Regions from separate parts of the Citricoccus sp. NPDC079358 genome, predicted to be linked through region 1. Evidence: predicted binding sites of a transcription regulator. Region 1 holds the regulator's gene; each other region holds the start of a gene.
What was found. Region 1 encodes LexA, which represses DNA repair genes until DNA is damaged. Its sites were predicted from a motif close to TCGAACANNTGTTCGA; they were not measured.
Positions count from the first base shown of each region.

Region 2: a site for LexA is predicted at 2,309-2,324, ahead of AB0333_RS14130 (DUF6504 family protein). Genes of this name have one in related genera too.
Region 3: a site for LexA is predicted at 2,456-2,471, ahead of AB0333_RS08330 (HNH endonuclease signature motif containing protein). Genes of this name have one in related genera too.

Region 1 is NZ_JBFBLI010000010.1:44,604-49,052, reverse strand. It holds gene AB0333_RS12600 (Ig-like domain-containing protein) at 1-1,323, opposite strand, end outside; gene AB0333_RS12595 (LysM peptidoglycan-binding domain-containing protein) at 1,433-1,792, opposite strand; gene lexA (transcriptional repressor LexA) at 2,004-2,747, shown strand; gene AB0333_RS12585 (hypothetical protein) at 2,753-3,649, shown strand; gene AB0333_RS12580 (ATP-dependent DNA helicase) at 3,646-4,449, opposite strand, start outside.
Region 2 is NZ_JBFBLI010000013.1:2,558-7,006, reverse strand. It holds gene AB0333_RS14140 (SOS response-associated peptidase) at 20-808, shown strand; gene AB0333_RS14135 (metallophosphoesterase family protein) at 981-2,249, shown strand; gene AB0333_RS14130 (DUF6504 family protein) at 2,537-2,866, shown strand; gene dnaE (DNA polymerase III subunit alpha) at 2,866-4,449, shown strand, end outside.
Region 3 is NZ_JBFBLI010000005.1:146,094-150,542, reverse strand. It holds gene ilvA (threonine ammonia-lyase) at 1-325, shown strand, start outside; gene AB0333_RS08330 (HNH endonuclease signature motif containing protein) at 374-2,404, opposite strand; gene AB0333_RS08325 (GPP34 family phosphoprotein) at 2,791-3,435, opposite strand; gene greA (transcription elongation factor GreA) at 3,776-4,267, opposite strand.

The DNA of each region.
Region 1 (4,449 bases):
GTCACCATCGGGATCGGAGTCATTGAACAGGACGGGCAACGATGTGGTGCGCCCGGCACGCACGCCGAAACTGTCATCCTCTGCCACCGGCGGCCTGTTCTCCTCCTGCCGTTCCGGCAGGGCGGTCTCCTGGGTGACCTCGTCGGATTCCTCTTCCGTCTCCTCGCCCTCACCCTGGGGCGGCTCGAGGTCGTCCCAATTGGCGACGACCTTCATCTGATCCAGGACCATCCAGTTGGTCCCGGACGTCGTGTCATTGAGGACGACGGCATCACGGTTCACCCGGAAGACCAGCTCCGCGCCGGCCTGCAGGTCCGGGACGGGCACCACCTGATCCTGCTCTTCACCCTCACAGTCCTGCAGGTAGTGTCCGGTGACGGCCGAGGCGGCATGCAGGCACCCGGCGACCCGGACGGGCGCCGTCGCCGCCACACTGCCCGCGGCACCGGCGGCCGTGGTCGATCCGGCGGAGGGGTCCGTGGGCGGGACGATGCTCAGGGACCGGATCTCACCGCTGGACAGTCCCACGGTGAGCAGTTCCCGCTCCGTGGACAAGGCCAGTTGGTCTGCCTCTGGACCGGACGGCTGCGGCACCGCACCCACCAGTCGCTCATCCTCCACGACGTGACCGGGCCAGGACAGGGTGCCGGAGGAGGAATCCACCACCACGGGAACGTCACCCACGGCCACCAACTGCGGTTCCTGCATGCCGGACAGGCCGTCGACGCGGTCCCGGCCGGTCTCCACCAGGGCCCCGGACGACTCATCCTCACGCCCGAAGCGGATCACGGTGGCCTGACCGAGGTCGGCCACGAACACCTCACCGCCCACCGTCGTCGTCGACGTCACGGTCCCCTCAGCCTCGTAGAGTGGCTCGTCCCCGGAGATCTGGGGCGTCGGGTCCACCGTCCCGGCGTATACGGCCCCTTCCGCGGGGTTGCTGGCGGAGATGATGCCCGCCCCGAGCGCGAAGTCCTGGGTGGCCGGCAGCATGACCTGATCACCGGCGGCCATCGCAGTCGTGTCAATGGACGTCAGGGCACCGGATGCCGGATCCAGCATGAGGGCGGTGACATCCTCCTGATGGAGCTCGACGCCCTCCATCGGGGGCCGGAAACCACCGTCCAGGATGGCGGACTCGTGGTTCAGGTGGCCGACGTATCCCCCGCTGTTGTGGGTGACCCAGATGCCTGCATCATGCAGTTCGAGGTCAGCGGTGTCGAAGCCGGGATAGAGCAAGGCGCCGGTGGCCACCAGCGCACCGATGGCGGAAAAGGCCACCGGGGTCGCCACAGACTTCATCTGCTTGCGCTTGTTCCCCATGCGTGCCCCGTCATCAGCAATGGATCCGCCCCACCACGGACCGAGGCCATCCTACCGGCCGGTCGGAGGGTATCGAATCCTCGGCGCCGCAGCCAGGTCCAGCCGGGGCTCAGGCCCCGGCGGGCACGAACAACACCTGGCCGGGCTGTAGCTCACCACCGTCGAGGTCATTCAGTTCGCCGATGCGCAGGATGGCTTCATGACGGGGCGATTCCGGGGCGGTGCGCCCGGCGATGGCCCACAGGGTGTCGCCGTAGTTCACCGTGAGGGTCTCCACGGCTGCCGCCGACTCGTCGGCCGACGCGGACGCCGGGGCCACCCCGTGGGCGCCGAAGAAGACAGCGGCCGCGGCGGCCAGGACTGACAGGAGGATGACGGGGAACCCCACGAAGAGGAAACGACCACGGCGGTTCAGGTGGAATCCGGCGGAGCCGGTCGTGCGGGTCTGGACCGATGCTGCAGTGCTCATGCTCTTCTGCCTCTCCTCCCGGATCCCCGGGCCGTCTAGAACGTGTGTTCGACTGCTTCGACGTCATGTCTAGCACGCCTGTTCGAAACATGCCAAGAAAACTTCGAACATATCTTTGAATCGAGGCTGTGACTCCGGTATCGTCAAAGCCAGCGACCCAGCACGAGACACCTCACCAAGACCGACGGACACGATAAGAACGGATGGTCGAATGGCCCCCCGGATTTCCACTCCCGCCCCGGACCCGCACCGCGTTCCCAGCGTCCGGCCCCTCACCGATCGTCAGCGGATCATCCTCGGATCCATCCGTTCGGCTATTGCCGCGCACGGCTACCCGCCGTCCATGCGGGAGATCGGGGATGCCGCCGGCCTGGCATCCCTCTCCTCGGTCACCCATCAGCTGGGTCAACTCGAGAAACTGGGCTACCTCCGCAAGGATCCGGGCCGCCCGCGTGCCATGGAGGTCCTGCTGGACGAGAACGGCCGAGCTCTTTCGACGGAGTCGGCTGCCGCGGCCCCCGATTCGACCGCCACGCCGGTGGGGACGGTGAGGACCCTGCACACCGGGGCCGCCGAGGGTGATGCCGTACCGGTTCCGCTGGTGGGCAGGATTGCCGCCGGTGGGCCGATCCTCGCCGATCAGCAGGTCGAGGACGTCATGACCCTGCCGCGCCAGCTGACTGGCGAAGGCGAGCTGTTCATGCTGAAGGTCTCCGGGGATTCCATGGTCGATGCCGCCATCTGCGACGGCGACTGGGTGGTCGTGCGCCAGCAGAACAACGCACTGAACGGGGACATCGTCGCCGCCCTGCTCGACGACGAGGCCACGGTGAAGACCTTCCGGCAGCGAGACGGCCACACCTGGCTGCTGCCACAGAACTCTGCGTATGAGCCCATCCTCGGCGACGAGGCGACGGTCATGGGCAAGGTCGTCACGGTACTCCGGGCGCTCTGAGCCCCATGAACCATCGGCCCCTGCCGCCCGGCGTCCGCGTGGCGGATGCCGAGGAGTTCGTTTATACACACGGGCGGCTGCTCGAACGCCGTCGGGTGGACCTGCTGCTCCATGGGGGCGGACCCGAGGGCGTCCTGGCCGCCCTGGGGGCATACCGCAATCCGGACGGTGGTTTCGGCCACGGCCTCGAACCCGATGTGCGATCACCGAGGAGTGAGGCGCTCTCCACCCTGACGGCCCTGGATCTCCTGGCCGGCTGGGATCTGGCCGAGCACCCCTGGGTGCGCTCTGGACTGGAATACGTGGCCTCGACCTCCGGGGTGGATGGTTCCGTGCCGTTCGTCACCGAGGCCTCTCTCGAGTGGCCCCATGCACCGTGGGTCCAGCCGGTTCCGGGCGGTTCGCATCTGACCTTCGGCTTCGCCGCCGCGGCACTGCTGACCGGGTTCTCGGGCGGGTGGGCCGAGGCCGCTTCCGATTGGTGCCGCCTGCGATTGTCCCAGGGGTCGACGGACGGCGGACTGGCCGCCTACGAGACCAAGTACGCACTGAGGTTCCTTGCCGCGGACGGCCTCCCCGCGGGCTCGGCGGACAGCCCGGTCCTGACGGTGCTCCGTGAGCGGCTCTCGGCCGACGGCTCCCTTCCCGTGGAGGGCGGCGCCGAGGACGAGAGCCTCCACGCGGTCGACCTGGTCCATGATCCGTGGACCGTTCCCTTCCCGTCCGATCTTCTCGGCGGGCTGGTCCCGGCGGCCGTGCTGTCACGGGACCGGCGGTGGCTGGCTTCCGCCCAGGACCCCGACGGCGGATGGTCGGTGGATTGGCCCGCCTGGAGCCCGGCCCCCGGCCTCGAATGGCGGGCTATTCGCACGGTCGGCGCCCTGGAGATGCTGATCCGCTAGTCACCGGGACGGAGCCGTTCCAGGACGCCCCGCACCACCGAGGGATCGGCCGTGGGCCAGAAGTCCGGCAGGGTCGAGCGCAGGAACGACCCATACCGTTCCGTCGCCAGCCTCGAGTCGAGGACAGCCACGACACCGCGGTCCGTCGCGGTTCTGATGAGTCGGCCGGCACCCTGCGCCAGGCGGACCGCCGCGTGGGAGGCGGAGACCGCCATGAAACCGTTGCCGCCATGGCGGCTGATGTCCCTGGACCGCGCCGTGGAGAGAGGATCGTCCGGTCGCGGGAACGGGATTCGGTCGATGACCACCAGCCGACAGGACTCGCCGGGCACGTCCACGCCCTGCCACAGGCTCATGGTCCCGAACAGGCACGTGTCCTCCTCCGTGGCGAACTGCCGCACCAAGGCGGTCAGCGTGGTGTCGCCCTGGCACAGGATCGTGGGCTTCGGCCCGAGCCGGGTGCGCATCTCGGTGGCGGCGTCCTCGGCGGCCCGCTTGGAGGAGAACAGGCACAGGGCACCGCCGCCGGACGCCCGGAGCAGTGCCTCCAATTCGTCATAGCTCTCGGGGGCGGCGAACCGGCCCGGCTTCGGCAGGTGCCGCGCCACGTAGAGCACACCCTGCCTCGGATAGTCAAAGGGACTTCCCACGTCCAGACCGGTCCAGACCGGCGCCCCCTCGCCCATCAGGCCGAGAGAGCCAGCCACCGGGTTGAACGATTCCCCGATGGCCAACGTGGCCGAGGTCAACACGGCCGTGGCCTGACCGAAGAGACCTTCGCGGAGTTTGCCGGCTACGGA
Region 2 (4,449 bases), on a different contig from region 1:
AGTGCGGCAGACTGAAACCATGTGCGGACGGTATGTGATGGCCAGGGCCATCGGTGACCTGGTGGCGGACGCGGGGGCGGACCTCGACGAGGAACTGGTGTTGCCGCCGAATTGGAATGTGGCTCCCACCGATGACGTGGCCGTGGTGCTGGAACGTGCCGTGCCGACGTCGGGCTCCGAATCCGGGACGCGCCGGGAGATCCACGTGGCCCGGTGGGGCCTGGTTCCGCCGTGGGCCAAGGACCTGTCCGTCGGTTCGCGGGCGTTCAACGCGCGGTCTGAGACCGTCACGGAGAAGCCGACGTTTCGCTCCGCGGTGAAGGCCCGTCGCTGTGCTGTGCCCGTGGACGGCTACTACGAATGGCTCAAGCTGGACGCGGGCGCGCCGAAGTCTGCGAAGAAGCGTCCCTTCTACATCCACGCCGCAGACGGCTCGCCGACCTACTTCGCGGGACTCTATGAGTGGTGGAAGGACGAATCCGTGCCGGAGGGTGCCCCGGGGTGCTGGCTGCTGAGTTGCACCATCCTCACCGGCCCCTCTCCGGAGGCGGACGATGCCGACCTGACCCTGGCGCAGCTGGGTGGTCTGCACGACCGGCTCCCGCTGCCGATGGACCGGGACACCCTGGACGCGTGGCTGGAACCGGAGAGACTGTCCTCGGAGGCTGCCGGCGCCCTGGTGGACCGCGTCCGGGAGCGGGCCTTCAGGACGGCCTCGGGATGGTCGCTGGATGAGGTGGGGGCCGCCGTCGGCAACGTCCGCAACAACGGCCCTGAACTGCTGGAACCCCTGGACACGCTGATCTGACGGCTTCCGGCGCCCCTCGCTCTCCCAGCTGTGAATTCGCTGACAATGCGGTGAAGTTCTACCCACAGGTAGTGGTTCCACGCTTCGGCTCTGCGCCATGTGGAGTTCAGGAGGGCTCTCTAGTTTGTGGAGCGCCGCAGTCCGCGGCGTCGCCTTGTCCCGAGGGGGAACCATGACCGAGCAGAATCCGTCCGACTCGTCCATCACGCAGCCGTCCCCGGAGCCCCCTGGAGTCGGTCGTCGCCGCATGCTGGCCGGCGGCGGGGCGCTGGCCGCCGCCGGGGTCCTCGGCTCCTTGCCGACGGCGGCCCATGCCGCCGGAGTGCAGCCCGCGGCCGGCAGGGGCAAGGAGAAGCGCAGCCGTCGGATGCCGCTGTCCTTCAACCGCAACGGCCGGTTCAAGATCATCCAGTTCAACGACACCCAGGACGACCACCTGACGGACCGCCGCACCCTGGACTTCATGGGGAAGGTACTGGACCAGGAGGAGCCGGATTTCGCCCTCATCAACGGCGACGTGATCACCGGAGGCCCCACCACCAACCGCGAGGTCTACCAGGCCATCAACAATGTGGTGATGCCCATGGAGTCCCGGGGCGTCAAGTGGGCCCTGACCTTCGGGAACCACGACGAGGACTCCACCGAGCAGGCCGGCACCACGGTGTTCGAGCCGCAGATGGTGGAGTTCATCCGCCAGTACAAGCACAACCTGAACCCCACCGACGAGGACGGGCTGTTCGGTTCCTCCAACGGCCAGCTCCTGGTCCGCGGCTCCCGCGGTCGCAGTCCAAGGTTCGGCATCTGGCTACTCGACTCGGGCCGCTACGCCGAGGAGAACCCCGCCGGCCAGTCGCATGAGGGGCTCATGGGGTACGACTGGATCCGCCCCGAGCAGATCCGCTGGTACAACGAGCTCTCGAAGGAGACGGAGGAGCGCTACGGCCAGAAGGTGCCGAGCCTGATGTACTTCCACATCCCGACCTATGAGCACCACCACATGTGGTTCGGCCAGCAGTTCACCTCGGACGACGCCGGCCACGCGGCGGCCGCGGAGCGCCACGGCATCGTGGGGGTCAAGAACGAGGGCGTGTACACCGGGCTGTTCAACTCCGGCATCTACGCGGCCGCCTTCGAGCGCGGCGACGTCCTCGGCATGTACAGCGGCCATGACCACATCAACACCTACATGGGCAACTACTACGGCATCGAGCTGGGCTACGGTCCGGGCACCGGCTTCGGCCCCTACGGCCTGAACGACGGTACCTGGGACCAGCACACCCTGCGCGGTGCCCGGGTCTTCGAGCTCAACGAGAACTCGAAGCGGGTGTACGACGGCACCCGCCTGGTCTTCGCCAAGGATCTGGGTCTGGACATGAACCCGGAGCCCCAGAAACTCGACGAGCCGCTGGCCTTCCCGAAGTATGTGAAGCCCATCAACTGACGGTTTTCTGACCGGACGCTTATCGCGTCCCACCTTCCTCATAGCCTCATTCTTGGTGTTAGAACACATGTCCTAATACCATGGTGGGGTGCGGCCGGGTCTTCCCGTCGGCCGTTTCACTTCCCACCGCCCCACCGGACAGCCCCGGTTTCGGGCCCGCCGTTCCTTCCCAGACGGCAGGGCACGACGCCGGCCCGGGCTGCTCCCGGACGAACCCGCCGGTCATGTGCCGGAGGGCGGAAACGGCATGAGAAGTCACGACAAGAACAGGGTAGGAATCACGTCCCATGGGAATCTTCACTCAATCGGTCGCCGTTGAATGCACCACGGCAGGGGACCCGAAGCGCCTGGAATGGAACGGCCGGATCTACGCACTGGCGGCCGAGCCGGTGCGCTGGTACGAGCGGCGCAAGTGGTGGACCGAGGAGCGCCGGGCCGAGCGGGGCCGCGGTGCCGGTCTGGTGGATCACGAGGTCTGGCGGGTCCAGGTGCGCCTGGAGAAGGCACGCAGCGCACCGCTGCTGACCTTGGACCTCTCCCGCCATGTCGACTCCGGTCGCTGGCGGCTGGTCCGCGTCCATGACGGCGCCGCAGTGCGACTCAAGGAGAGTGCTTGATGGGCACAGCCCCGGGCTTTCCGCATCTGCACGTGGCCAGTGCCTTCAGCTCCCATTACGGGGTGTCCTGGCCCGCTGAGCTGGCCGCAGCCGCCGCCGCGGACGGCGCGGAGGTGCTGGCCTGCACTGACCGGGACGGGCTCTATGGCATGGCCAAGCATGTCAGCGCCTGCCTGGAGCAGGGGCTGGACCCGGTGATCGGGGTGGACCTCGCGGTGGCCTGGGGTCAACGGCGGTCGAATCCCGCCGGCCGGGTGGTCGTGCTGGCCCGAGGCGGCACGCAGGGCACGGGGTACCGGGCCCTGGTCCGGCTCATCTCGGCAGCACACGCCCACACCACGGGTGGCTCTGCCGGGGGAACGCCGTACGTCACGATGGCCGAACTGGCCGAGTGGTCCGCCGGCAGGCACCACGGTGCCCCACCGGAACTGTTCGTGCTGCTGGGGCCGGGATCCGACGTCGGGCAGCTGATGGCCGCCCGCAAGTACACGGCCGGCCGGGCGCTGCTGCGCCGGTGGAAGGCCGCGCTGCCTTCCGGATCCCTGCGGGTGGGGGTGGTCTGCCATCTCTCTGCACCGGGGGAGAAGCTGTCAGCCGCCCACGCCGTGAAGATGCTGCGCGCCGCACGGGAGACCAGGGTGCCGGCGGTGCTGACCAACGCGGTGCGCTATGCGACGCCGGACGGGGCCGCCACCGCGGACGTCCTCGACGCCGCCCGGGCCCTGAGCTCCCTCGAGGCCCTCACCGACTTACAGCCCAACGGGCAGGGCTGGCTGAAGCCTGCGGGATCCATGCACCGGATCGCCCTGGAGATCTGCGAGGCGGCGGGGTCCGGGACGGAGGGGCGGGCCGGGGGTAGTGCCGAGGGGGTCACAGCCCTGCTGGATGACACCCATGCCCTCGCCGATGCCTGCCGGATGGACCCCGGTCCGGATCTGGGCTGGATGCGGCCCACCGTGCCGGAGGCCTCGGTCATCGGGATCACCGGGGACCCGGTCACTGCGCTGCGGGACCGCACTTTCGGCAGGGTTGCCGACCGCTTCCCGGACCTCTACAGAGGCACCCGCTTTGCGTCGTCGACCGCCGGCCAGGACCTGGAGAAGCGGTTGGAGCATGAGTTGGGCATCATCAACCGGCTCGGTTTCGCCAGCTACTTCCTGACCGTGGCCGAGGTGGTGGAGATGATCGAGAAGATGGGGGTGCGGGTCTCGGCGCGCGGATCCGGGGCCTCGTCGTTGGTCAATTACCTGTTGCGGATCTCCAACGTGGACCCCATGCAGCATGAGCTGATCTTCGAACGCTTTCTCTCCAATGACCGCTCGACTCTGCCGGACATCGACATCGATGTGGAATCGGCCCGCCGTCACGACGTCTACCATGCGATGTTTGAGCGTTTCGGGGCTGAACGCACCACGCTCATGAGCATGCAGAACGGTTACCGCGCGCGAGGAGCGGTGCGTGACGCCGGGATGGCGCTCGGCATGGAACCGGGGCAGGTGGACACGATCGCCAAGCAACTGTGGCGGTTCTCGGCGTCGAGCTTCCGTGAGGCCATGGACCGGATGCCGGAGTTGCGCGGTTTC
Region 3 (4,449 bases), on a different contig from region 1:
GCACACCGTGGCGCTGCTCTCCGGCGGCAACGTGGACCCGATGCTGATGCTCAAGGTCATCCAGTCCGGCCTGGCCGCGGGCGGCCGCTACCTGACCGTCAAGATCTCCCTGCGAGACCGTCCCGGCGAGTTGTCCAACATCTCCCGGATCATCTCCGAGACCGAGGCCAACGTCACCCGGGTGGACCACAGTCGCATCGGCGGCTCCCTCAGCATGGGGGACGTGACGATCACGATCGACATGGAGACCCGGGGGCCCGAGCACTCCGAGCAGGTCCTGGGCCGGCTGCGCTCCTCCGGCTACCAGCCGATCGTGCAGCACTAGCCGGGTCTCGCTGAGCGGCTCACGCATCCTGACCCTGGGGCATCATGTCTAGGCCGCCCGGCCGGGACGCCAATAGAAGTTGCGGCGGGGCCGGCGTTCGGGGTCGAGGTACCGGGCCGGGACGAACCACGGGATGCCCCGGCGGACGGAGATCTCCCAGGCTCCGGCGTGAACGGCGTGGTGGTGGTGTGAGCACAGCAGCGCCCCGTTCTCCACCGACGTCGGACCGCCGTCCTCCCAGTGGTGGATGTGGTGGGCCTCGCACCACGGTGCTGGAATCGAACAGCCGGGTGCCGTGCAACCTCCGTCCCGAGCGGTGATGGCGCGCCTGAGTTGAGGCGTGAACAACCGTTTGGATCGGCCCACGTCCAGGACCTCGCCGCTGCCGCCCAGCACGACCGGGATCAGATCGGCCTCGCACGCGAGCTGTCGGATCGTCTCTGGATTGACGTCTCCCACGTAGGACATGGTCGAGATCATCCGATCATGGAGTCCCGGTGGACCCGGTGGACCCGGTGGACCCGGTGGACCCGGTGGACCCGGTGGACCCGGTGGACCCGGGGAATCCGGGGGACCAGATGGCCCGGATGGCCCCGATGGACCGGGTGGACCGAGGAGTCCGGATGATTCGTTCGAGCCGCTTCGTGGAGTCCGTTCGTCGAAATGCACGTCGTCCGCAGCGCCGAATCGGGCGAACAGGGTTTCGTAGTCGATGACCGCAATGATCTGGGGCCGGGCCCGACCCCTTGGTCCAGGGTGGGCGTTGCCCGTCGAGTTGGTGTTCCCGATGCTGCGGCCGTCAGCGTCGCTCCCCGTCTCAGGACCGATGCCGACCAGGGCCAGCGCGCCCGTCAAAGCACTGACGAGCCCGTCGAGTTCTCGCTGAGCCCGGCTGCGTCCGTCGAGGGCCTCATTCGCGGCCAGTTCAGTTGAACCATCCACATCAATCGTGTCAACGGTGCCGGTGTCGGTGCCAATACTCGTGCCGCTGCGGTCATGGGTTTGACCCTTCGCGTCCATCCTGCAGTCTGAGTGTGTCTTCCGAGGACTGGATGAAGCGGAGACCACCGTTGTGAGGACCTCATGCTGGGCGTCGCTGGCCAGCAGTGTCCACTGATGCAGCCCCTTGCCCGGACCGCGGTAGAACAGGCCCTGCATGGCCTTGAGCTGGGCGTCGGTCGGTTCGGAACCGTCTGGATTGACCACGGCTTCGAATCGCTGCCGCCAGTGCGTGCATACCTTTCTCAGCGTGTCCGGATCCAGATCCCGGGCCTGGGCGACGAGCAGCCGTTCACCGTCCGCGAGAAGGCCGTCTACCGTTCCGGGAGCCGTGTCTGCCAGGACGGCCTCGCGTTGGGCGGAGGCGATCGTTCCCACGATCATGTCCACCGCGGCTTCGCCCAGCTCGGCTTTCTGCACCGCCTCGGACAGGACCGGCATACCGGCGGGTATCACGGTGGTTCGGTCCAGTGTCAGCGACGCCATGGTGTGGGTGGCCCGGGCCAGCCGGGCCTTCGCCTCGCGACGGTCGATCCGCAAGAGATCGCGCAGGTATTCGGCGCCATTCCTGAAGGCACACTTTCCGGGCGGGATGCCCAACACTTCCTCCCGAAGTTGATGTGCCTCGAAAATCCGGTCAGTGTGCCCGGCCAGGGCAGTCCGCGCGGAGTCGATGGCGCGCGCCAGTGACTCCACGCCTACGTGCAACTCCGGCAAGGACCCGGCCACATTCTCGCGGCAGGGGGAGTCCGCATCATCATGATTGCCCGGTTCATCGTCGATGACCGAGGCGTCCCCGGAGTCTGAAGCTCTGCCGATGTGCATATCCCCGCCCCGCGCCCCGGCTCTGTCGGAATCGTCCGAGTCCCCGAAACCGTCTACCTCAGGGGTGGGACGGTCCGCATGGGCGTAGAGGCCCCAGTCAGCGCTACGGTCTTCTGCCGGGTCCCGCCGGAGGCGGGGCAATCGGTCCGCCAGTCTTGGGTCAGCCAATCGAGAGGAGAGTTCGGCGGCCAAGGCGCGGGATTGCGCCAATAGCTCGGGCAGGGGCAGCTCAGCCAGCTCATCACTATCTGCCATGGCTCCTCCCGTCCTGTGCCCTTGAACCGTTTTCCACCAGCCATGATGGACTAGTACTGGTATTCGAACACGAGTGGCGGACGAGTTAGGCGCTGAAGGCTCGAGATGTGGTTGGCGCGCCTCAAGCTGGGCGGTGTGGAGGACAGCGTGGAGAACAGCGTTGAGGACGAGGCAGGCCAAGAGATGCGTACGCGGTTGCCCGGGAATGGGGCGAAAGCTGGAGGGAGAACCGAATGAGGGCTGCGGCCAGAACTGGGGCGAGGGCTGGAGTCAGGACTGAATGAGGACCGAGGCGGGATGGGCTCGGGACTGAATGAGGACCGAGGCGGGATGGGCTCGGGACTGAATGAGGACCGAGGCGGGATGGGCTCGGGGTCTGTGGATTCTCAGCCGGCGTTGGTGGCGACCGTGGCCATGGTGGACGCGGTGAAGGGGTCCACCCGGCGTTCGACGGCCTCCACGAACGGAATCCCCTGGGCGATCTCCTCGATGCGCCGGGGCAACTCGCGACGGTCCAACTGGCCGCGGGCCGGTCCCAGCAGGCCGTGGGCCACGTTGAGGGCCTTGAGGAGGCCGAGTTCCGTCGCCTCGGCGCGGGTCGCCTGGCGGTCGCCTGCCAGGACTTGACCTAGCCGCTCACGCAGAGCGATCTCCTGGGCGGGGCTGGTGGTGATGAAACGGGGTCCGCGGAGGATCCTGGACTCCTCGGAGACGATGCCCTGCCGTGCCAGGCTCCGACCCACCGCCGTGTCCGGATTGAGCTGGGAACGGCCCACCAGGGTGGAGATCTTCTGTCCCGACATCGCGTCCAAGGCCGGCAAAATGGCATCCAGCGGGCCCTGGCCGGTCATCCCGGCCCGCACCACGGTCACCTGCGGGTCCTTGCCCTCCCGGGCGATCTCGATCGTGCCGAGGTCGGCGAGATCGGCGAGGGCGGCCGCTGCGAGTCCGTAGCGGCGGTATCCCCGCGCTCGCCCGGCCGTGCCGTGGTCCTTGGTCAGCAGCAGGAACATCTCTTCGACGATGAGCATGCCACCAACCTAACAAGGGGACGGGCTGGCCGTCGCGTCCCGCTGGCCGAGAGGTCAACCACCACTACACTTGCTGCCTCCCCTGGCGGGCCCCCCGCCTCCTCTGGCAGGCCCTCCGGTCCGCCGGCAGGCCCTCCGATCCGCCGGTAGGCCCTCCGTCCCCCAGCGGTCTCACACGCCGGCGGTCTCACACACCGGCGGTCTCGCTGATGGTTCGTCTCACCCACGAGAACGGCGGCGCACCGGAAAACCGGTGCGCCGCCGTCGGGAAAGCGGTGTGCAGGGAAGGAGCCCTGCCGGGCGGACCGGGCTGTCAGCGCCTGGTCCGCCCCTGTGAAGATCAGGGCTTGTACGGCTTGGCGGAGACGATCTCCACCGCGATGTCCTTGCCGTTCGGGGCGGCGTAGGTCAGCTTGTCGCCGACCTTGGAGCCCTGGATGGCGGCACCCAGCGGGGAGCGCTCGGAGTAGACGGTGATGGAGTCCTTGTCATCGGCGATCTCGCGGTTGCCGAAGAGGAAGGCTTCCAGGTCGCCGGCGATCTTGGCCTCGACGACCATGCCGGGCTCCACCACACCGTTGTCCTCCGGGGCGGCGCCGACCTGGGCGGTCTCGAGCAGTCGCTTGAGCTCGATGATGCGGCCCTCGTTCTTGGACTGCTCCTCGCGGGCGGCGTGGTAACCGCCGTTCTCCTTGAGGTCACCCTCTTCGCGCGCCTGCTCAATGCGGTCGATGATCTCCTGACGGCCGGGTCCAGAGATCTGATCCAGTTCCAGCTTCAGGCGGTCGTAGGCCTCCTGGGTCAGCCAGGGAGCGCTATCGGTGTTGCTCATGGACGCGTGTCTCCTTCGAAATGCTCGTCAGCGGCACTCCGGTACGCCGCTGAGGGACTGCCGGTGCTGCCGCGCGCATGATGCTGAGCCGCCGATTGCGGCCCGGGGGGCGATCATGCAAGAACCCCGCCAGCGGAGCCACCCGGTGTTCCACGGGAAGCCCCCGACAGGCGGGGTTAAAA